4 regions of the Nocardiopsis sp. iso_40 genome follow, and region 2 is predicted to be linked to each of the others. Evidence: riboswitches for the same ligand, from Rfam matches in the RefSeq annotation. Region 2 holds a riboswitch; each other region holds the start of a gene.
The links. A riboswitch is a leader RNA that binds a small molecule or an ion and turns the genes downstream of it on or off. The one in region 2 is predicted to bind cobalamin.
Positions count from the first base shown of each region.

Region 1: it holds a riboswitch for cobalamin, as region 2 does, so the genes downstream of both, AC0VYD_RS23195 (nitrite reductase) here and AC0VYD_RS15500 (ABC transporter substrate-binding protein) in region 2, are expected to answer to the same signal.
Region 3: it holds a riboswitch for cobalamin, as region 2 does, so the genes downstream of both, AC0VYD_RS23225 (magnesium chelatase subunit D family protein) here and AC0VYD_RS15500 (ABC transporter substrate-binding protein) in region 2, are expected to answer to the same signal.
Region 4: it holds a riboswitch for cobalamin, as region 2 does, so the genes downstream of both, metE (5-methyltetrahydropteroyltriglutamate--homocysteine S-methyltransferase) here and AC0VYD_RS15500 (ABC transporter substrate-binding protein) in region 2, are expected to answer to the same signal.

Region 1 covers NZ_CM149666.1:5,336,687-5,342,096, forward strand. Annotated here, with positions in the region: gene AC0VYD_RS23175 (hypothetical protein) at 1-201, shown strand, start outside; gene AC0VYD_RS23180 (hypothetical protein) at 276-491, shown strand; gene AC0VYD_RS23185 (GNAT family N-acetyltransferase) at 615-1,151, opposite strand; gene sigJ (RNA polymerase sigma factor SigJ) at 1,356-2,264, shown strand; cobalamin riboswitch at 2,525-2,726, shown strand; gene AC0VYD_RS23195 (nitrite reductase) at 2,779-3,708, shown strand; gene AC0VYD_RS23200 (precorrin-8X methylmutase) at 3,705-4,370, shown strand; gene AC0VYD_RS23205 (precorrin-2 C(20)-methyltransferase) at 4,367-5,410, shown strand, end outside.
Region 2 covers NZ_CM149666.1:3,535,871-3,541,280, forward strand. Annotated here, with positions in the region: gene AC0VYD_RS15495 (LamG-like jellyroll fold domain-containing protein) at 1-1,793, opposite strand, end outside; cobalamin riboswitch at 2,304-2,483, shown strand; gene AC0VYD_RS15500 (ABC transporter substrate-binding protein) at 2,509-3,555, shown strand; gene AC0VYD_RS15505 (FecCD family ABC transporter permease) at 3,564-4,655, shown strand; gene AC0VYD_RS15510 (FecCD family ABC transporter permease) at 4,676-5,410, shown strand, end outside.
Region 3 covers NZ_CM149666.1:5,342,334-5,347,743, forward strand. Annotated here, with positions in the region: gene AC0VYD_RS23205 (precorrin-2 C(20)-methyltransferase) at 1-252, shown strand, start outside; gene AC0VYD_RS23210 (cobalt-precorrin-4/precorrin-4 C(11)-methyltransferase) at 225-986, shown strand; gene AC0VYD_RS23215 (Uma2 family endonuclease) at 1,014-1,616, opposite strand; gene cbiE (precorrin-6y C5,15-methyltransferase (decarboxylating) subunit CbiE) at 1,819-3,051, opposite strand; cobalamin riboswitch at 3,106-3,243, shown strand; gene AC0VYD_RS23225 (magnesium chelatase subunit D family protein) at 3,272-5,386, shown strand; gene cobO (cob(I)yrinic acid a,c-diamide adenosyltransferase) at 5,386-5,410, shown strand, end outside.
Region 4 covers NZ_CM149666.1:4,202,408-4,207,817, forward strand. Annotated here, with positions in the region: gene AC0VYD_RS18320 (coiled-coil domain-containing protein) at 1-68, shown strand, start outside; gene AC0VYD_RS18325 (DUF3558 domain-containing protein) at 665-1,726, shown strand; gene metE (5-methyltetrahydropteroyltriglutamate--homocysteine S-methyltransferase) at 1,834-4,134, opposite strand; cobalamin riboswitch at 4,272-4,501, opposite strand; gene AC0VYD_RS18335 (polysaccharide deacetylase family protein) at 4,717-5,410, shown strand, end outside.

The sequences.
Region 1 (5,410 bases), 1.8 Mb from region 2:
GCCAAGGTTTCCGGTTTCGTCCTCGCTACCGGTCTCGCCCTGGGCGCCATGACCGGTACCGCCGCCGCGGACAACAACGCCCAGATCCAGAACATCACCGTCCCCGTCTGCCTGGACGTCCTGAAGGCCTCCGGCTTCAGCGCCAGCGGCTGCAACGTCGTCGACTGGAACTCCACCTCGGGTATCTCCGTCCACGACTAGCACCCGGTCGCCGCGGCCGCCCGTCAGACCTGCCAGAACCAAACACACACAACGAATCGAAGAGGAAGCACAACATGAAGCGCATCACCGCCGTCTCCGGCCTCGTCCTCGCCACCGGCCTCGCCCTGGGCGCCATGACCGGCACCGCCGCCGCGGACAACAACGCCCACATCCAGAACATCACCGTGCCGATCTGCGCCGACGTCATCTCCTTCGCGGGCTTCAGCTCCGAGGGCTGCAACGTCATCTCCAGCACCGAGACCTCGGGCATCTCCGTCAAGAACTGGTAGTCCACGCTCCCAGAGCGCGGATGACGCGGGGCACGGTGTTCCTACACCGTGCCCCGCGTTCGTCGTCCCACCCCGGTGGAGCGGGCAGGACCGGGCGTGCACGCCCACCGCACGGTCCTGCGGTCACCCGCCGCAGACACCCTCCGGCACGCCTTCCACCGGGTCCGTCACCAGCCGCGCGTGCATCCCCGTGTCGTAACGGGAGGTCCCGTAGCGGAGCTTGGCCCGCTCGACACCCTCAGGGCGAAAACCCGCCCGCCGCGCGGCCACGCACGACCCCGGGTTGTTCAGCCGGTGGCCCGTCTCCACCCGGAACAGGTCCAGTCGGTCGAAGGCGAACTCCGTGGCAAGCCTGGCCCCGGCCGAGGCCACGCCCCGCCCCTGCTCGGCCGGGTGCGTCCAGTAGGACAGCCAGCCGAATTCGTGCCTGCGGCTGGACACCGAGACCTGCACGTGCCCGAGGGCCCTGTCCTGGCCGTCGACCACCGCGAACCCGTGCACGTCCCGCTCCTTGGCCAGGACCGCCCGCCCGGCGATCCACTCCAGGGCCTCGTCCGGGGTCCGCGGCACGTCGCTCTCCTGCCTGGCCAGCTCCTCCCAGGCGAAGGCCGTCAACAGCCGGTCGGCGTCGCCCCGGTTCCACTCCCGTACTCGGTACAATCACAGCCCCTCTCACTGACAGCTCGGGTCGCGCCAACCTAGAACCGCGCCGGGGGCGGTGCAAGCCGTTTGCCGGTGCCGTCGGCCGCCCTCCGTCCGCCGGACGGCCGCCCCTCCTGGTCACACCCGCCCGATCCCACGCCCCTGGCCGGAACCGGTCAGGGGCATGTCACGCCAGGCGTGCTGTGGTACGTCTTCCCCGACATGACGGCAACAGAGGTCTTCGAGGAACACCGCCCCCTGCTGAACGGGGTCGCCTACCGGATCCTGGGAACGGCGGACGACGCCGAGGACGTGGTCCAGGAGGCGTGGCTGCGCTGGTCCCGGGTGGATCCGGACGGGATCGACAACCCGCGCGCCTACCTGGTGACCGTGGCGTCCCGGCTTTCCATCGACCGGCTGCGCAAAGCCAGTGCCCAGCGCGAGTCCTACGTGGGCGAGTGGTTGCCCGAGCCGGTCAGCGAGCTGCCCGACGCGGCCGAGCGGGCCGAGCTCGCCGACTCCGTGGAGTTCGCGCTCCTGGTGGTGCTGGAGACCCTCAGCCCGCTGGAACGGGCCGTGTTCGTGCTGCACGAGGCCTTCCAACTGCCCTACGCGCACATCGCCCGGGTCATCGACCGGAACGAGGCGGCCACCCGGCAGTTGGCCCGGCGGGCCCGGGACCACGTACGGGAACGCCGCCCCCGTTTCGAGGCCGACCGGGCGGCGCGCCGCCGCATCACCGAACGCTTCCTCCGGGCCTGCGCGGAGGGCGACCTGGACGGGCTCAAGGGACTGCTGGCCGAGGACGCAACCCTGGTCAGTGACAGCGGCGGCAGGGCCCCGGCGCCCCTGCGGGTGATCCGCGGCGCCGACAAGGTGGGCCGTTTCCTGGCCGCGGTGTCCCGGGAACGCAACACCTCGCGCTTCCTGCGGTCCCTGGGCCTGGCGCCCACGGCACCGCTGCACACGGAGGTCACCGAGGTCAACGGCGGCCCCGCCGCGGTCCTGTCGGTGGAGGGGGTCCCGATCACGGTGCTGACCCTGGACGTCTTCGAGGGCCGGGCCCGGCACGTGTACATGGTGGCCAACCCGGACAAGATGTCGCGTCTGCGGACCGCCGGCCCGTCCTAGGGGCGGGGACACCGCCGTCGTGGGCGGGGGCGGCGCGGATCCCGGTGGATCCGGGCCGGTGGAAACCCGTCGGTAACCCAGCGCGACCCCCGACGCCGGTCCTCCTGCGGCCGAGGAGGCGGCACGCCCGCCATGGCCGCCGGGCACCCGGCAGTTCCTCGCCGACCTGGGATAGGGCGTGCGGAGTCGGCGGGTCGGAGGCACCGGGGACGGAGGGAGCGCCCGGACACGGTCCGCCGGAACGAGCCGCGAGGTGGCACGATACCCTCGTCGGACCGGTCGAACCCCACGTCCGTGGGGCAGGGAACCCGGTGCGATTCCGGGACTGACGCGCAGCGGTGAGGATGACGGACGGGCACGTCCGGGGTGGTCCCCCGGGCAGCCACTGGAGTAGAACTCCGGGAAGGCGCCCCGTACCGGTCGATTCCGAGTCCGAAGACCTGCCGGTAGCGGCGGACACCTCCGCCGAGTCATCCGCGGGCCCGCGAACAAGCCCCTGACCCGAAAGACGTGCATGTCCCTGCCCGGCACCCCGCCCTCCGCCCGAACCCCCCACAGCCGTACCCGGCGCGACCGCTGCCCCGGCGCACTGAGGCCCTGGGCCGCCGACGACGGTCTGCTGGTCCGGCTCCGGCTCATCGGCGGCCGGCTCCGCGCCCGCTCACTGCGGGCTCTGGCCTCCGTGGCCGAACGGCACGGCAGCGGCCGCGTCCACGTCACGGGCCGCGCGAACCTGCAACTGCGCGCCCTGCCCGGGAACGCGGGACGGTTGGGGTCCGAGGTGCTCCGGGACCTGGAGGGGACCGGTCTGCTGCCCTCGGCCAGCCACGAACTGGTACGCAACGTGATGGTCTCCCCGTGCACGGGGCCGAAGGACCCGGCACGCCCGGACGGTGCCGTGCCGGGCGGCGGGCGGGCCGACCTGCGGCCCGTCGCCTCGGCCCTGGACACGATGCTGTGCTCCGTGCCGCGCCGCGCGGACCTGCCCGGACGGTTCCTGTTCGTGCTGGACGACGGATCCGGGGACCTGCTCGACCGCCCCTGCGACCTTGGGCTCGTCGCCCTGGACGAGGGGATCGCACAGTTGCGGATCGGCGGGCACTGGGGCCCGGTGGTACCGCTCGACGAGGCGCCCGCCGCACTGCTGCGGTTCGCGGACGAGTTCCTGGAACGCCGCGGTCAGGGCCCCACGGCTCCCTGGCACGTCGCCGAGCTCCCGGCTCCGCTGGCCGCGCCGGCGGCCCCCGACCCTCGGCTGCCACAACCCTCGCCTCCCCTGCCGTACGGGCCGCTGCCCGGGGACGGGCTCCATCTGCGGGTCACCGACCGGGGACTGGACCGCTCCGCCGTCGAGGAGCTCGCCGAGCGGGCGACCGCCGCGGGCCACGGAGAGCTGGTCGTCACGCCCTGGCGCGGGGTTCTGGTGCCCGGGGAGGTCCGATGACCGCCCCCCGCCGACCGAACCGGCACTACGAGTACGTCGACGACGGCCCCGCGATCTACACCGACTCCTTCGCCACCATCCGTCGCGAGGCCCGGCTGGGGCACCTGCCGGACAACGCCGAACGGCTCGCCGTGCGGATGATCCACGGCACCGGTCAGGTCGGCCTCGCCGACGACCTGGTGGTCCACCCCGACCTGGTTCCGGCGGCCCGCGCGGCCCTGGAGGGCGGCGCGCCGATCCTGTGCGACGCACGCATGGTGGCCGCCGGGGTGACCGCGAGCCGCCTGCCCGGCGGCAACGAGGTGCTCTGCTTCCTCGGCGACGCACGCGTCCCCGAACTGGCACGGGAGTGGGGAACCACCCGCACGGCGGCCGCGGTGTCCCTGTGGGAACCCCTGCTGGAGGGTGCCGTGGTCGCTGTCGGCAACGCGCCCACCGCCCTCTTCCACCTGTTGGAGATGCTGGTCGACGGGGCGCCGAGACCGGCCGCGATCGTCGGCTGCCCGGTCGGTTTCATCGGTGCCGCCGAGTCCAAACAGGCGCTCACCGAGTTCGCCGACCGGCACGGGACCGACATCCCGTACGTGACGGTCCGCGGCCGTCGCGGAGGGTCCGCGATGACCTCGTCAGCTCTGAACGCACTCGCCAAGGAGGAGGAGTGAGAGGACGTTTCCACGGGGTCGGTGTGGGTCCGGGCGACCCCGAACTGATCACGCTCAAGGCGGCCCGCCTCATCCGCGCGGCCGACGTCGTCGCCTACCACGCCGGGGTCGGCAAGCGGTCGAACGCCCACCGCATCGCCGAGGACCTGGTCCCGGCCTCCGCGGTCGAGGAGCAGCTCACCTACCCGGTGACCACCGGCACGACCGACCACCCGGGCGGGTACGCGGGTGCGCTGGCCGACTTCTACGAGGAGTCCGCCGCACGGCTGGCCGTCCACCTGGACGCCGGACGCGACGTCGTCCTGCTCTCCGAGGGCGACCCGCTGTTCTACGGCTCGTACATGTACATGCACGACCGGCTGTCCGAACGGTACGAGACCGAGATCGTCCCCGGGGTCCCGGCGTTCGGCGCGGCCGCCGCAGCGGCGGCGGCACCGCTGGTCCGACAGACCGACGTGCTCACCGTGCTGCCCGGGACCCTCCCCGAGCCGGAGCTGGCCCGCCGTCTGGCGGACACCGACGCCGCGGTGATCATGAAGCTGGGCCGGACCTTCCCCGCGGTGTGCCGCGCCCTGGAGGCGGCCGGGCGGTCGGAGCACGCGGTGTACGTGGAGCGCGCCTCCATGACCGGGGAGCGGCGGCTGCCTGTCGCCGAGGTCGACCCGGCGACGGTGCCGTACTTCTCACTGATCCTGGTCACCGGGGACAGCCGCAACGGCAGGAGGTCCCGGGACCGGGCGGTGCCGGATCCCGTGTCGGGGCCGGAGCCCGCGGCCGCTGCGGCCGGGGGCACGGCGGCCGAACTGCTGGTCGTCGGCCTGGGCCCCGGCCCCGACCACTGGCTCACCCCCGAGGCCTCCGCCGCGCTGGCCGAGGTGGACCACGTGGTGGGTTACGGCCCCTACGTCGACCGCGTCCCGCAGCGCCCCGGCCTGACCAGGCACGCCTCCGGCAACACCGTCGAGATCGACCGCGCCCGCCTCGCGCTCGGGCTCGCCCGTGACGGTGAGCGCGTGGCCGTGGTCTCCGGCGGGGACGCC
Region 2 (5,410 bases):
TGTTCGGGGCGGTCGGTGCTGACCGTCAGGTAGCAGCGGGTGGACCATCCCGACCAGGAGACGCCGTCGTTGGCGTTGGCCCGGTAGGTGATCAGCACGTTCTCTGGGAGAGCGCCCGAGCGCACCGACTGGAAGGAGCCGGAGGACCACACGGCGATGTCGGTCCTCGCGGTGTCCACGTCATCCAGGCGTTCGCCGTCCACCCACCACGCGAAGCGGGTCTTGACCTTCTGCCGGTTGGCGGAGGTGGAGTCGCGGTCGCGCACGTAGGCGGTGAAGGTGGGGCGGGTCTCGTTGATCAGCCGGGGGTCGTCGGGGTCGGTGGAGCAAGGGCCGCCGTGGGAGTCCGACACCTGGGTGGGGATCTCAGGAGGGTTGTTGTAGTCCACCTGCAGGGTGGGGTTGGAGGCGAAGCGGCGCCAGTCCCAGTTACTGCTCGAACGGGTCTCGTTGCCGCGCAACCCGACCGTCGTGGTCGCGTGCCCGGCGTCACGGCTCCACACGTACCCGTCGGTGGCGTTGAACTCCACCGACGGGGAGGCTCCGCCGGGGCAGTTGGAACGCCCCGCGTTGATGGTGCGGGTGTCGAGCCTGGTGTTCCAGAACGAGGACGGGTTCTGGGAGTTCCAGGTGGTGTTGGAGGTGATCGCGTTGGTGCGCCACAACTGGACGCGCGCGTCGGTACACCCGTAGGCGTGGGTGACCTTGGCGCGGAACGTGGCGCGGGTGATGTCGGCGTCACGGGTGCGCGAGTCGACGCGGAACCGCCAGAACGCGCGCTTGGTGCTGCCCTCGTTCGGTTCGTAGCCCACGCCGGGGGTGTGCGAGGTGGAGTAGTTCCAGTACGACTGGCCGGGGTAACTGCGGTTGACGTAGGTGCGCCCCACTCGGCTGACCGCCACCGAGGGGTCGATGTAGACCGGGTACTGGGTGGCCTCGTCGGTGAGCATCGCCGCGTCCGGGACCAGGCGGATGCTGTCCGGGGCCAGATCGACGTCCAGCAGCGCGGTGCGGGCGCCGGTGGGTGCCATGACCGTGGCGTCCTCGGCCATGTCCTGTTCGCCCGATGAGTCCCACATGGCAGGGGCGAGGGCGCTGAACACGCTCTCCTGGCCGCGATCGCCAATGGCGTCCAGGTTGCCGTGCTCACCGAGCCGCATGGTCACGCCTTCGGTGGCCAAGCCGAGCTCCAGATCGGCCAGCATCTCGTGCCGGGCCGCCTCCGGGGTGTGCACCACCAGCACCTGGCCGAAGCCGTCGGCCCCCGCGGTCAGCACCAGGTCCACGTCGGGCAGCACGTCCGGGTAGGTGGCCTTGTCGGCCTCCAGTACCGGTGCGGGCAGGTCCTCGTGCCAGCCCAGGTCCACCGAGTTGGAGCCCAGCCCGATGCTCGCCAGCGCCGTGTCGCCGCCGCCGGAGAAGGCGATGTCCGCGGCCGCCGCCCTGGGGCGCACCCTGCCGTCGGAGTCCGTCACCAGGTCGGTGTCGACCGGGGTCCACCCGCTGCCGTTGCGCACCCGGACCGGGTGGGCGTTCTGCTCCATCGTGAAGCTGCCGTCGGGGTTGGCCAGATGGCGTGTGGTCTCGGTGGTAGCTCCGGCGATCTCCACCGGCTCCCCGGTCTCGTTGGCCCGGGTGACGGCGGCCTGCTCGAAGAGCTCCGCGGTGGAGGCTGAACCCTCCTGAGGGGACGGACCGGGTTCCTCCTGTGCGTGCGCGGTGGAGTGGAGGAAGGGGGTGAGCAACGCGGCTGACAGGGCGGCAGCGGTCACTGCTCGCACGGCGCGGGACATGGCGGTGTGCTCTCTAGGCCCAGGTATGGGGGATGGCCGAGCTGTGGGGGCGCCCCGGTTGCGGGACGGCCTCGACCGTTTCCTGAAACCGAGAAGGAAGTTAACAGGACAAAGTGAACACGGAACCCGTGACCCACTTCACTCAAGGCACCAGAATTCCTTCGGCCTGCACTCTCCTCCGCAATTTTCCCAAAAGATGCACTTTTGGCCGAGATCGGACGACGGATCAAGGTTTGAACCTGCTGATCCGGAGATCTCGGGTTCACCTCCTGTCGGGCGCGGCACGGAACCACAGGCCAGGGCCTCGAACTCCTGTGACCCGGTGGTGCCCCGCGTGCACGGTCCCGGGGCGGGTCCGGGCCGGAACCGGCCTCGCCGCGCCAGGAGCCCGGTCACGTCATCCACGCACCCGCTCCCGCTGCCGATCCGGGGGCCCGGCGGCAAACGGGAGCGGGCTTCCCCGGGGAAACCCCGGTGTACTACCGTGATCCGTTGATTACCGACACAAGTTCATTTCGTCGACGTCGCAGTGCACGGGAAGCCGGTGGGAATCCGGCGCGGTCCTCGCCACTGTGACCGGAGGGCGCCTCCCACACGCCACCGGACCCGCACGGGTCCGGGAAGGGGGCAGGCGCGGGGCACAAGCCCGACTCCGGGAGCCAGGAGACCGGCTGCGACCGTCCGCGTCATCAAACCACGAAGGATGGTTTGTTCGATGAAGCCCACCGACGCACGGGCGGCCCTGGGCCGTGCCCGTTCCGCCGCCGTTCTCGCCCTGCTGCTGGCCGTGACCGCCTGCGGCGGGTCCCCCTCCTCCCCCGCCCCGGAAGCCGCCGGGGAGACGATCCGCAACTGCGACGTCGACGTGGCCGCGGCAGAGCCGCCGGAGCGGGTGTTCGCCGCCTACCAGCCCGCCATCGAGACCGCCCACGCGCTGGGCATCAGCGACCGCCTGGTCGGAACGGCGTTCCTGGACGCCGAGGTGATGGACGAACACGCCGCCGCCCAGGCCGAGCAGGAGTACTACCCGAACCTGCCGAGCCTGGAGGAACTGCTCAGCCACGAGCCCGACTTCGTGCTCTCCGGGTTCAACGGCGTGTTCACCGACGAGAGCCTGGGGACCCGGGCCTCCCTGCGCGAACTGGGCGTCGAGAGCTGGATCCTGTCCCCGCTGTGCCCGAGCGAGGACGGCCGCACCGACGAGACCATCGACCCCGCCACGGTGACGATGGACAACGTCTACGCCGACCTGCGCGACCTGGGAACCCTCTTCGACGAACAGGAGCGCGCCGAACGGGTCATCGCCGACATGGAGGCCACCGTGGAGGAGGTCGCCCAGGCCCTGGAGGGCCGCGTGGCGGAGGAGGACCGGCCTACAGTGATGATCGGTCGGCCCAGCGACCAGGGGTTCCGGGTGGCCGGCGGTCCGGACTTCTCCACCGAGATCATCGACCTGGCGGGCGGGGTCAACGCCTTCGCCGACCTCGACGGCAGGCGCAACCACGACGTCGCCACCGAGGACGTGATCGCGCGCGACCCCGACTTCATCCTGGTCGACGTGTGCTGTGACGCGCGGATGACCTCCGCCGACGCCGCCGACCAGATCGAGCAGATCATGGGAGACCCCGCACTGGCCAACCTGACCGCGGTCACCGGGGGCCGGGTCGAGGGGTTCACCTTCGCCGACCGCTCCGCGGGCGTGCGCAGCGCGGACGCGGTGGCCAAGGTCGCCGGGACCATCCACTCCGACCTGTTCGGGTAGGCCGGGCGATGGTCGACCGTGTGGCCGAAAGGCCCCTGTCCCCCGCCCCCTCCGAACCGCGCAGGCAACCGCGGACCCCGTCCGGCGGCTCCGGGATGCTCAACGGTCCTTGGGGCCGAAGCGTCGGGCTGGTGGTGGCGCTGCTGGTGCTCGCCGGGGCCCTGTTGGCGTCGGTACTGGTCGGCTACCAGCAGTTGTCCGTAGCCGACGTGTATGCCGCCTACGCCGGTTTCACCGGTTCGGACACCGACCTGGTCGTGCGGCACCTGCGGGTGCCGCGCACCCTCGCCGGGCTGGCCGTCGGGGCGGCCCTGGGCGTGTCCGGGGTCCTGGTGCAGGGGGTGACCCGCAATCCCCTCGGCGACCCGGGGATCCTCGGCATCAACGCGGGGGCGGCCCTGGCCGCGGTCCTGGCGATCAGCGTGCTCGGGGTGTCGGCGCTGCTGGGCTACGTCGCCTTCGCCTTCCTGGGCGCGGCGGTGGCCGCCTGCGCGGTCTACGCCGTCGGGTCGCTGGGCCCGGACGGGGCCGGCCCGGTCAGGCTCGCGCTCGCCGGCGCCGCGATCTCGACCCTGCTGGGGTCGCTGACCTCGGCGATCATCCTGCGGGACCGCGCGGGCCTGGACGAGTACCGGTTCTGGGTGGTGGGTTCCCTGGCCGGGGCCGACGGTGCGGCGCTGCTCCAGGCGCTGCCGTTCCTGGTCGCCGGGCTGGTGCTGGCGGTGGCGCTGGCGCGCCCGCTGAACGCGGTGGCGCTCGGTGACGAGCTGGCCCGCTCGCTGGGGACTCGGTTGTGGCTGGTGCGCGGGGCGAGCGCGCTGGCGGTGGTGCTGCTGGCCGGGACGGCGACCGCCGCGGCCGGTCCGATCGGTTTCGTGGGGGTCGCGGTCCCGCACATCGCGCGCGCCCTGGTCGGCCCCGACCACCGTTGGGTGCTGCCGTGGTCGGCGGTGCTGGCGCCCGTCCTGCTGCTGGTCGCCGACGTCGTGGGCCGGGTGGTGGCGCGCCCCGAGGAGCTCCAGGTCGGCATCGTCACCGCTCTGGTCGGTGCGCCGTTCTTCATCCTCCTGGTGCGACGGCGAAGGGCGGCGGGACTGTGACCGGGTGTTCCGGAGTGCTGATGCCGGGCACGGGGGTAGTCCGCCTGGGCGCTCTGTCGGTGCGGGTGTACTGGCCCGAGGCAGCGCTCGGCGCCCTGCTGGCCGCCCTGGCCGCGGCGGTGGCCCTGGTCTCACTGACCGTGGGCGACTTCGCGATGGGACCGGAGGAGGTGGTGGGCGCGCTCACCGGGCACGGCGGTGTGATGGCGGCTCACGTGGTGGTGGAGATGAGGCTGCCGCGCGCCCTGACCGCGCTGGGGGTGGGCGCCGCGCTGGCGCTCTCGGGCGCCCTGTTGCAGAGGCTGGCGCGCAACCCGCTGGTCAGCCCGGACATCATCGGGGTCAGCGCGGGCGCCACGACCGCTGCGGTGCTGGCCATCGTCGCCTTCAGCGGTACGGCGTTGACGGTCGCGTCCAGTGCCCTGGTCGGGGCCGTGGGCACCGCACTGCTGCTGTACCTGCTCGCCTACCGGCGGGGGGTCAGCGGGCAGCGGCTGGTCCTGGTGGGGATCGCGCTCACCGCGATGCTGGGCGCGGCGACCTCGTACCTGCTGACCCGCACCGAACTCACCACGGCGCAGCGCGCCATGCTCTGGCTCACCGGCAGTCTGGCGAACCGGGAGTGGCCGCACGCGGCGACGGTCGCCCTGGCACTCGCCGTCCTGGCGCCGGTCGCGTTCGCGCTGGCCCGTCCGCTGGCACTGCTCCAGCTCGGTGAGGACACCGCGATCGCCCTGGGCGGCCGGGTGCAGCTC
Region 3 (5,410 bases), 1.8 Mb from region 2:
AACCCGGCCTCGCGTTCGCGGACCGAGCAGGTCGCCACCGCCCGCGAGGTCCTGTTGGAGCACCGCAAACGCGAAACCGTGGTGGTCGTCGGCCGCAACGTCGGCAGGGAGGGCGAGTCCCTGACGGTGACCACGCTGGGTGAGCTCGACCCCGCCGACATCGACATGCGCTGCCTGCTGATCGTCGGCGCCTCCGGAACCCGCCTCTCCCGTTCGGGCCGGGTATGGACACCGAGGTGGGTGAAGCCGTGACCGTGCACTTCGTGGGTTCGGGGCCCGGAGCAGCCGACCTGCTCACCGTCCGCGCCACGCGGATGCTCAACGCGGCCGACGTGGTCCTCTACCCCGGCACGTACCTGGACCCGGAGGTCCTCACCCACTGCGCCCCCGGGGCCGAACTGGTGGACACCCAGGGCCTGGACCTGGACCGGATCACCGAACACCTGGTCGCCGCGGACCGTGCGGGACGGGACGTCGTACGGCTGACCTCGGGTGATCCCTCGCTGTACTCGGCGCTGGCCGAGCAGACCCGCCGCCTCGACGCGCACGGTGTGGCGTGGAACGTCACCCCGGGGGTGCCCGCCTACGCGGCCGCCTCGGCGCTGGTGGGCCGGGAGCTGACCGTGCCGCTGGTGGCCCAGTCGGTGGTGCTGACCCGGACCAGTGCCCGTTCGACGGCGATGCCGGAGAGCGAGTCGCTGAGCGCGTTCGCGGCGACCCGCGCCACGCTGGTGCTGCACCTGGCGATCCGGCGGGTACGCGAACTCATGGCCGAGATCGAGCCCGAGTACGGCGCGCACTGCCCGGTCGTGGTCGTCTACCGGGCCAGCCAGCCGGGGGAGGCGGTGCTGCGCGGAACCGTCGCCACCATCGCCGACCTGGTGGCGGAGTCGGGGCTGCGGCAGGCCGCGGTGGTGCTGGTCGGGCGGGCGCTCGACGCCGAAGGCGGCGAGTCCTACCTGTACGACCCGGCCCGGCCCCGCTGAGCCCCGCACAGTTCCGGGGCGACCGCCTCAGTGGGTGAAGCGCTTGAGCCCGGCGGTGTCCAGGGTGAGGCCGGCCCCGGGGATCGGCACGGCCTCACCGTAGGAGTGGGCGCTTCGGTCCAGGTACTGGCCACGGACAGGGCGGCTGTGCACCACCACGGCGTTGGCGTCGCGGTCCACCAACAGGTAGACGCCGATACCGGTCTCCGCGTAGGCGGCGGGCTTCTCGACACGGTCGCGGGCGTGGGTGTCGGGATCCCAGGAGGTGACCTCGACCACGGCCAGGACGCCGTCCGGTTCGGCCCACTCCCCCGCCTGGTCGAAGTGACCGATCGGAACGAGGACACCGTCGGGGCGGGCGCGACCGTTGCGGTGGGTATCGACCTTGATGCCCAGCCCGCTGGTGAGGAGGTCCAGATCGGGACGGTGGGCCATGAACTCACGCATCAGCCAGGTGAGGATCCCCGCGTGGGCTCCGTCGGTCACTTTGTGGACCCGGACCTTCCCGCTGAACATCTCCATACGAACACGGTCGGCCTCGAACGCCTGTTCCGCGAGGTGCTCGAACAGGTCAGTCCCCATGGGGAACGTTGGCATGCCGGGCGGCGGGTGGTGCTCTGTGACGGTCATGTGGCCCCCTGAGTGATGCCGGTGGCGGGTGGTGACGACACGGACGCGATCTCCGGCACGAGCGTTCGGTGGCTCGTCGAGGAAGTCGCCGAGCGCGGTGGTTCGGGACCCTCCACACGGCCGGAATAACGCCGGGGAGGGAGCACGGGCATGCCCGTGGTGGAAATCCCGGGAGCCGGGACCGACCGGCTCACTCCGAACGTCACCGGTCGGGCACGGTCAGGCACCACTGGGTGACGGTGCGGGCGGGGGTCCAGCCGGTGAAGGTACCGATGGGCGCGGTTGTCTCCACCGCGATCCGGGTCAGTTCCCCGCCGTGGCGCCGGTAGGCGTCCGCGAGCAGCTGCTCGGTCTCCAGGGTCACCCCGTGCACCACGAGTCGGCCGCCCGGCCCCAGCGCGTCCAGGCAGGTGTCGAGCACGCCCGGCCGGGTGGCGCCGCCGCCGACGAACACCGCGTCGGGGGCGCCCAGCCCGGCCAGCGCGTCCGGTGCCCGGCCGGTGACCACGCGCAGACCCGGGACGCCGAGCCGCCCGGCGTTGCGCCCGATCCGGTCGGCGCGCCCGGGGTCGGCCTCCACCGCCGTGGCCGTGCACGCGGGGTGGGCGCGCATCCACTCGATACCGACCGAGCCCGCGCCCGCGCCCACGTCCCACAGGTGCTGCCCGGGCGCGGGAGCCAGCCGGGCCAGGGCGCAGGCGCGCAGGTCCCGCTTGGTCAGCTGCCCGTCGTGCTCGAAGGCCTCGTCGGGCAGCCCTGTGGCCAGCCCGTACCCCGCCGGTCCGGCGAGTTCCACCGCCAGTACGTGCAGTGCGGGGACCTCCCCGGGCGGGGCGCCGAGCCAGTCGTGGGCCGTGCTCTCCAGCCGTGACTCCGCGGCCGCCCCCAGGTCGCCGAGGACGGTCATCCGGCTGGCCCCGTAGCCCGCGCCGGCCAGCAGGGCGGCGACCGTCCCGGGGGTGGCGGCACCGGAGGAGAGCACCAGGACGCGGCGGCCGGGCGCCAGTTCACGCATCAGCAGCCGCGGATCGCGCCCGACCAGGGTCAGCACCGCGCACCCCTGCGCCGGCCAGCCCATCCGGGCGCGGGCCAGGGACACCGAGGAGACGGCGGGTTCGACGTGCACCGCGTCCGCGCCGAGCAGTTCGACCAGGGTGCCGCCGATCCCCGACACCAGGGGGTCACCGGAGGCCAGCGCGACGACGGCGCGGCCTTCGAGGGAGGCGAGCAGTCCCGGCAGGCCCTCGCGCAGCGGGGAGGGCCAGGCGCGGCGTTCCTGGCTGGGCACGGCCGGCAGCATGGCCAGGTGCCGGTGCCCGCCCAGTACCGTGTCGGCCGCCAGGACCAGCTCGCGCAGCCTCTCGGGCACGCCCTGCCAGCCGTCGGCGCCGACGCCGACGACGGTGATTCGGGGAGGGGACGTCTCGACCTTCATGGGCAGGACGCTATCGTGGCGGCCGAAGGTGTGAGGTGCCCCGGCTGCCCAGCCATCGGAAACGGTGGGGACGGTGCCCGGGGAGAATCTGGGAAGCCCGGTGAGATTCCGGCACAGGCCCGCTGCGGTGAGCCGAGCCTCCGGACAGGAGGACTCGGTAAGTCCGAAGACCGGCCCCGCACCCGCCCATGACCGATGGCGAAACGAGCGGGAGCCTCACATGCCATTGCGGACGTCCCACTACCCCTTCTCCGCGATCGTCGGCTGCGACGCCGACCCACTCGACGACCTGGGCCTGGCGCTCGTGCTGGCCAGCGTCTCCCCGGAGATCGGCGGTGTCCTGGTCCGCGGCCAGAAGGGCACCGCCAAGTCCACCGCGGTCCGGGCCCTGGCCTCCCTGCTGCCGCCGGTCGAGGTCTACCGGAGCGACCGTTTCTCCGTGGACCCCGCCGACCCCGCGCAGGAGTCACCGGACGGCCCCTTCCCCGCGGGCACGGCCGTGGAGAGCCGCCCGGTGCGCCTGGTCGAACTCCCGGTCGGCGCCACCGAGGACCGTGTCCTGGGCTCCCTGCACCTGGAGCAGGCGCTCACGCACGGCCAGGTCGCCTACGAACCGGGGCTGCTGGCGCGGAGCCACCGCGGCCTCCTCTACGTCGACGAGGTCAACCTGCTCCACGACCACCTGGTCAACCTCCTCCTGGACGCCGCCGCGACCGGCCGGGTGACCGTGGAGCGGGACGGGTTCTCGGTGGAGCACGCCGCCCGGTTCCTGCTCATCGGCACGATGAACCCCGAGGAGGGCGAGCTGCGCCCGCAGCTGCTGGACCGGTTCGGGCTGACCGTCGAGGTGGCCGCGCCCGCCGCCCCGGCCGCCCGGGTCGAGGTGGTCCGCAGGCGGATGGCCTACGACTCCGACGCCGCCGCGTTCGCGGAGCGCTACGGCGCCTCCGAGAAGGCCCTGGCCGAGCGGATCGCGGCGGCCCGGGAGACCGTCCGGCACGCCCGCCTGTCCAACGCCGCGCTGTTGAAGATCGCGCAGGTGTGCGCGGCGTTCGAGGTGGACGGCCTGCGCGCCGACATCGTGACCGCGCGCACGGCCCTGGCGCACGCCGCCTGGGAGGGCCGGACCTCGGTCACCCGGGCCGACATCCGCCGCGCCGCCCTGCTGGCCCTGCCGCACCGGCGCCGACGGAACCCGTTCGACGCGCCGGGGCTGGACGAGGAGCTCCTGGACCGGATCCTGGGCGACGAGGAGCCGCCGCCGGACGACCCGGAACCGCCGGGCGGCTCCGACGGCCCCGAGGACTCCGACGACCCCGCCCCCGGCCGGGACTGCGGGCCCGAGGAGGACGGCGACCCGGCCACCGACGGCCCGGAGGCGGACCCATCCCAGGGGCCGGACACGGGACCCGGCCAACCGGACCAGCCCCCCGCACAGCCCCGGGGCCCGGAGGACGCCCAGGACCCGGCCCGGGAACCGGAGGAAACCGAGGCGGCCGAGGGCGACGGGTCCCGGCCCGCGCCGGGCACCACGGTCGGGGCGAGCACCCCCTACCGCCCCCGGACGTTCACCGCCCGGGGCACCGGGATCGGTGCGGACGGCCGGCGCAGCCGCGCCCTCGGCACCCGGGGCCGCCGGATCGGGGCCGAACCCCCCGGCGGGGGCTCGGGGAGCTCGCTCCACCTGGTGGAGACCGTCAAGGCGGCGGCCTCCCGCCCGCACGGCGGCGGCCGGGTCAGCCTGCTCCCCCGCGACCTGCGCGTCGCGGTGCGTGAGGGGCAGGAGAGCAACCTGGTGCTGTTCTGTGTGGACGCCTCCGGCTCGATGGCGGCGCGCAAACGCATGGGCGAGGTCAAGACCGCCATCCTGTCCCTGCTCCTGGACGCCTACCGGCGCCGCGACAAGGTCGGTCTGGTGACCTTCCGGGGGACCGGGGCCGAACTGGTGCTGCCGCCGACCCGTTCGGTGGACACCGCCGCCGCCCGCCTGGACGAACTGCCCGCCGGGGGGCGCACCCCGCTCGCCGAGGGCCTGCTGGAGGCCGCCCGGATCCTGCGGCGCGAGCGCCTGCGCGACCCGAGGCAGCGTCCGCTGCTCGTCCTGGTGACCGACGGCCGGGCCACCGGGGGCCGGGGGTCGGTCGGCCGTTCGCTGGCGGCCGCCGACCACGTCGCCGAACTGGGTGTGGCCACCGTCGTCGTGGACGGTGAGTCCGGCCCGATGCGGCTGGGCCTGGCCGCAGCCCTCGCCACCCGCATGGGTGCCGAGCACCTCCCCGTCAGCGAGGTCAGCGCCGACGCGCTGAGCACCGCCGTGAGAGAAAGGGCCGCCTGATGCCCCAGGGCAAACCGCTCGTCG
Region 4 (5,410 bases), 670 kb from region 2:
GCCCGATGGCCGACCGGGGCAGCATCACCGAGAACCACTTCGACCACGTGCACATCTCGATGTTCTGATCGGTGCCGCCGCGGCGGCGGTACGCCCGTGGCCACATCCGGTCACGAATCCTCCCCGGCCGCGGCCGGCGACCACCCGCCGGAGTCGGTCATGTCACATCCGGAGCGCCGTGATCACGTTTCGGGACGGGAAACCCCGACGCGGAGGGGTTTGCAATACCTCCCCTCCGGACATCTGTCCACGGGTCGGCATCACGATTGAATCACTCCCAAGGCGACCTCCTTCGCGAGAAGCACGAAACGGTGACGATTCCCCCCGTTACCCCTGGTCCGCCCTGCCCTCCGGACACCGGTCACGGTTAGGATGCAACACGTCCCGACCCCTGGCCTGCGGGGAACCGACCCGCCGGCTCCACCGCGGAGGTCGGCGCCCCGTTCGAACCGGGGACCCCCTCACGACACGGGGAACTCCCGCCCACGCCGCCCGCTCTCGCCCGCGGAACCGGCGCCCGGAGCGGGGCCACCTCCCCCACGGTTCCCCGTGCTGTCACCCACCCGGCGATCCGCCGGTGGCCACCACGGGAACTCGTGAGAACCCAAAGGCGTGAACGCGCGCCTAAGACAACACGGTCACCACATCACCGGGCGAGGGAGCCATGAGCGAAAACGGACCTTACAACCAGCCACCGCAGAACCCTTACGGTGGCGGGGACGGCACCGGCGGCCAGCCGCCCTACGGTCAGCCGCACGGAGGCCCCTACGGCGACCCCGGCACCGGCGGTCAGCCCGGCTACGGCCAGGCCCCGTACCCGGGCGCGCCCGGGCAGGACCAGGGCATGTACGCGGGCGGCCAGCCGCCCTACGGCGCCCCCGTCGGACCCGGTGGCCCCGGAGGACCCATGGGTCCCGGGGGCCCCGGAGGCTATCCCCCCGCTCCGCCGCCCCAGGGCGGTGGCAGCAAGGCGGGCCTGTGGGTGGTCATCGGCGGCGGTGTGGTCATCGTCGTCCTGGTGATCGCCGTGGTCGCCATGCTGGTCACCAACGGCAACCGCGGCGAGGAGGTCGCGGCCGGATCCGGGGAGGCCACGCAGGAGGAACCCGCCGAGGAGGAGCCCGCCGAGGAGCCCGCGGAGGAGGAGCCCGCCGAGGAGCCCGCGACCAACGAGGGCCCCAGCGGTGAGCCGCCCTACGCGCTGCCCGCCGAACCCTGCGACTCCTTCAGTGAGCAGGTCCAGTCCGACTTCCTGCTCCGCGACAGCGGCAGCAAGTACGTCTCCGACAACACCTCCAGCTGCTCCGAGACCGCCGAGGTGCCCGAGGGCAACCCCGACGACGCCTACGGGTACCTGGAGATCGGCTACAGCCTGCCCTACAGCGCCAGCGACTCCAACGAGGCAGCCGCCCAGGACTTCCAGGAGACGATCGACAACATCACCGGCGAGGGCTACAGCGACCGCTACTCGGCGGACGACATCGAGGAGAACAAGGCCGTCGACGGCCTGGGCGACGAGGCCCACCTCGTCGTGACCAAGTACGAGATGCTGGGCAACCTGGTCCCCGAGGCCACGCTCCTGGTCCGTGCGGACAACCTCGTCGTCGAGGTCAACTACTACCTCGACGACTTCAACGGTGACACGGAGGACCTCACCCTTCCGGACGACATCGAGGGCATCATGGTCAACGCCGCCACCGAGGCGATGAACCTGGTCGGCACCTGACCCGGGTCCGGGCCGGACTCCGGTCGGGACACCGAAGGGGGGCCGCGGCTGTCGCGGCCCCCCCTTCCGCCGTTCCTCCCCCGTCAGACCCCGCCGGGGGCCACGGGTCAGCCCCCGGTCGGCGTCCGAGCGCCGATCTCGGCGCGGACCCGGCGGGCCGCCTCCACCATGTTGCGCAGGGCCTGCTCGGCCTCGGCGTAACCGCGGGTCTTCAGACCGCAGTCCGGGTTGACCCACAGGTTCCCGGCGTCCACGTGCCGCACCGCCAGCCGCAGCGAGGCCTCGATCTCCTCCACCGAGGGCACCCGCGGCGAGTGGATGTCGTACACGCCCGGGCCGATCCCCCGCCGGTAGCCGCGCCGGCCCAGGGCCGCCACGAGCTCCATCCGCGAACGGGCCGCCTCGACGCTGGTGACGTCGGCGTCCAGCGCCTCGATGCCGCCGACGATCTGGTTGAACTCCGAGTAGCACATGTGGGTGTGGACGGTCGTGGTGGGTGCGACCCCGGAGGTGGCCAGGCGGAACGAACGCACCGCCCAGTCCAGGTACTCCTGCCGCCGTTCCTCCCGCAGCGGCAGCAGCTCCCGCAGGGCCGCCTCGTCCACCTGGATGTGGCGGATGCCCGCCCTCTCCAGATCAGCGACCTCGTCGCGCAGGGCCAGGCCGACCTGGAGGGCGGTCTCGCCGAGCGGCTGGTCGGTCCGGACGAACGACCAGGCGAGCATGGTGACCGGACCGGTCAGCATGCCCTTGACCGGCTTGTCGGTGCGCGACTGGGCGTAGGTGATCCACTCCACCGTCATCGGCTCGGGGCGCGAGACGTCACCGAACAGGATCGGGGGACGTACGCAGCGCGAACCGTAGGACTGCACCCACCCGTTCCGGGTGGCGGCGTAGCCCTCCAACTGCTCCGCGAAGTACTGGACCATGTCGTTGCGCTCGGGCTCGCCGTGGACGAGGACGTCCAGGCCGATCTCCTCCTGGAGCGCGATGACGCGGTCGATCTCCGCGCGGAGGATCCGCTTGTACTCCTCGGTGGACAGCTCGCCCCGACGGTGCGCGGCACGCGCGCGGCGCAGCTCGGGGGTCTGCGGGAAGGAACCGATGGTGGTCGTGGTGAGCGCGGTGTCGGTGGGGGCGCCCCGCTCCTCGGGACGCTCGTAGGCGTCCGGGCGCAGAGCGTCCAGGCGGGCGCGCACCCGGGCGTCGGTGAAGGACGGGGACCGGGTCCCGACCGCGTCGAAACCGGTGTCCGCGCCCTCGGACAGGACGCGGCCGAGCAGGGCCACCTCCTCGGCCTTCTGCCTGGCGAAGGCCAGCGCCCCGCGCAACTCGGGAGCGAGGGCGGTCTCGGCGTCCAGGTCGATGGGGACGTGGAGCAGCGAGCAGGAGGTACTCACGGTGAGCTCGTCGGTGAGGGCGAGCAGGGTACCGAGCTCGGCCACGGCGGCGGGCAGGTCCGTGCGCCAGACGTTGCGTCCGTCCACGACGCCCGCGACCAGCCGGGTGGCACCCAGGCCGGAGACCGCGGCCAGGTCCTCGACGCCCTCCGGGTCGGTGACCAGGTCGAGGCCGACCGCCTCCACCGGGGAGTCCTTGAGCACGCGCAGGGCGGCGGCGCCGATGGAGCCGAAGTAGGTGGAGACCAGGAGCGAGGGGCGCCCGGTGAGGGAACCCAACCGCCGGTAGACGCGTTGCAGGTGGCCGACGGCGGCACGGCCCTCGTCGGTGGCCAGGATCGGCTCGTCGAGCTGGACCTCGGCGGCGCCCGCCTCCTCGAGGTCGCCCAGAAGCCTGGCGTAGGCGTCCAGGAGCTGGTCGAGCAGCTCGATCGGCTCCCAGCCCTCGGGGGCGTCGTCGGCGGCCTTGGCCAGCAGGAGGAAGGTGAGCGGGCCGAGCAGCACGGGGCGGGTCCGGAAACCGGCCTCGGAGGCCTCGCGGAACTCCGCGACGGGTTTGTCACCGACCAGGCGCGGCCGGGTGCTCGGGGACAGCTCGGGAACCAGGTAGTGGTAGTTGGTGTCGAACCACTTGGTCATCTCCAGGGGCGGGGCGCCCTGCTCGCCGCGGGCGAGGGCGAAGTAGCGGCGCAGCTGCTCGTCCCGGTCCCCGGCCTGGGCCGGGGAGGCGAAGCGGGAGGGGACGAGGTCGAACAGGACCGCCGTGTCCAGCACGTGGTCGTAGGGGGAGAACGTGTTGGACGGGAGGTCGTCCACGCCCGCCTCCCGCAGTTGGGCGTAGACGCCCCTGCGGAGTTCGGAGGCGACGGCGTCGAACTCCCGGGCGGTGGTGCCGCCCTTCCAGTAGGACTCGCTGGCGCGCTTGAGTTCACGGTCGGGGCCGATGCGCGGGTAGCCGTGCACCGTGGAGCGCACGGTGGGCCTGGGAGCTCCCGGGGTCGTGGTCATGAAGCTTCTCTCCCTCGTCGAAAGCCGGGTACCGGCCGCGGGGCGAGCGAGGACGCGGACATGCCGGGGAACGCCTCAGCGCACGGCCGTCTCCGCCCTCGGCCCTCCCTCGGGGCACGGGACCACCGGCGGCACGGGTGCGCCGCCGGGCGGAGGCAGGTCTTCGGACTCGTGGGCGCTTCCGGCCTGAGGGCCGGTCCTCCTAGCAGTCGCCGCTTCCCAGTTCCCGACCTTTCCGATCGGTTCACCAGTGCTTATGGCGACGGTCGTTCCCACTCACCGCTGCGGGGCAGTCCCGGAGTCGCACCGGGTTCCCTCTTTCGACACGCACCACCCGCCCCGGAGGACCTCCGGGGTGGAAAGGATGGAGCGTGTACCTTCCACGCCTGCAAGTATAGGAGCGCCCCCTCCGCCCCTGACCCCGGCGCGGCCCTCGCCCGCACGAGACGAACCCCCGCCGTGTGCTCGGCATCACACCCGACATCAGCGTTACGTGGGAGAGCGCGCCCCCGCCTCCCCCGCGAACGTTCGTCTGACGATGAACGTGGAGAACCCCAGGTGAAGCAGCAAGACCGTCCGACCATGTCCCCCGACCGGCCCCTACTCACGGTCGCGTTCGCGATGGTCGTCCTACTGGGACTGGTGTTGTCGGCGGCCGGACCCCCGGGCCTGCTCGAGGACACCGCCGAGGTCCGGAGGACGGCCGAACAGCCCGAGGAGGACGTGCGCCTCCCCGCCACCGGTGAACCCGACGAACTGACCGTCGTGGACCCCGCCGCGATCCCCGGACTCACCGAGACCGAGATCGCCTACGAGGGCGGGGGCGACGTCGCCGTCAGCTACCCGGCGATCCCCAACGCCGAACCCCTGGCGGACTTCCTGGACCGCACCCTGACCGCCCAGGCGCACGCCTTCGAGGCCGCGAACCCCGGTGCGCGCTCGTTCGTCGGCGAGTGGGGGCTGACCGCGGCGGAGGGCGGGATCGTGGGGGTCCGGATGACCACCACCGAAACCGACTCCGAGGAGACCCGCGAGGGCCACAGCACCTACTGGTACGAGACCGGCAAGGGCGCGGTCCACGGCTCCAGCCGCCTGCTCGCCGGGCAGCAGGAGCTGGCCGAACTCAACGACCGGGTGCGCGAGGCCGTGTCGGACACCGCCGCCGCGCCCGCCGCCCTGCACCCGATCAGCTCCCTGTACGACTCCGTGGGGTTCAACCCCGACGGAGACCTGGTGGTGGAGTTCGACTCCGGACAGGTCGCCCCCGCCTCCGAGG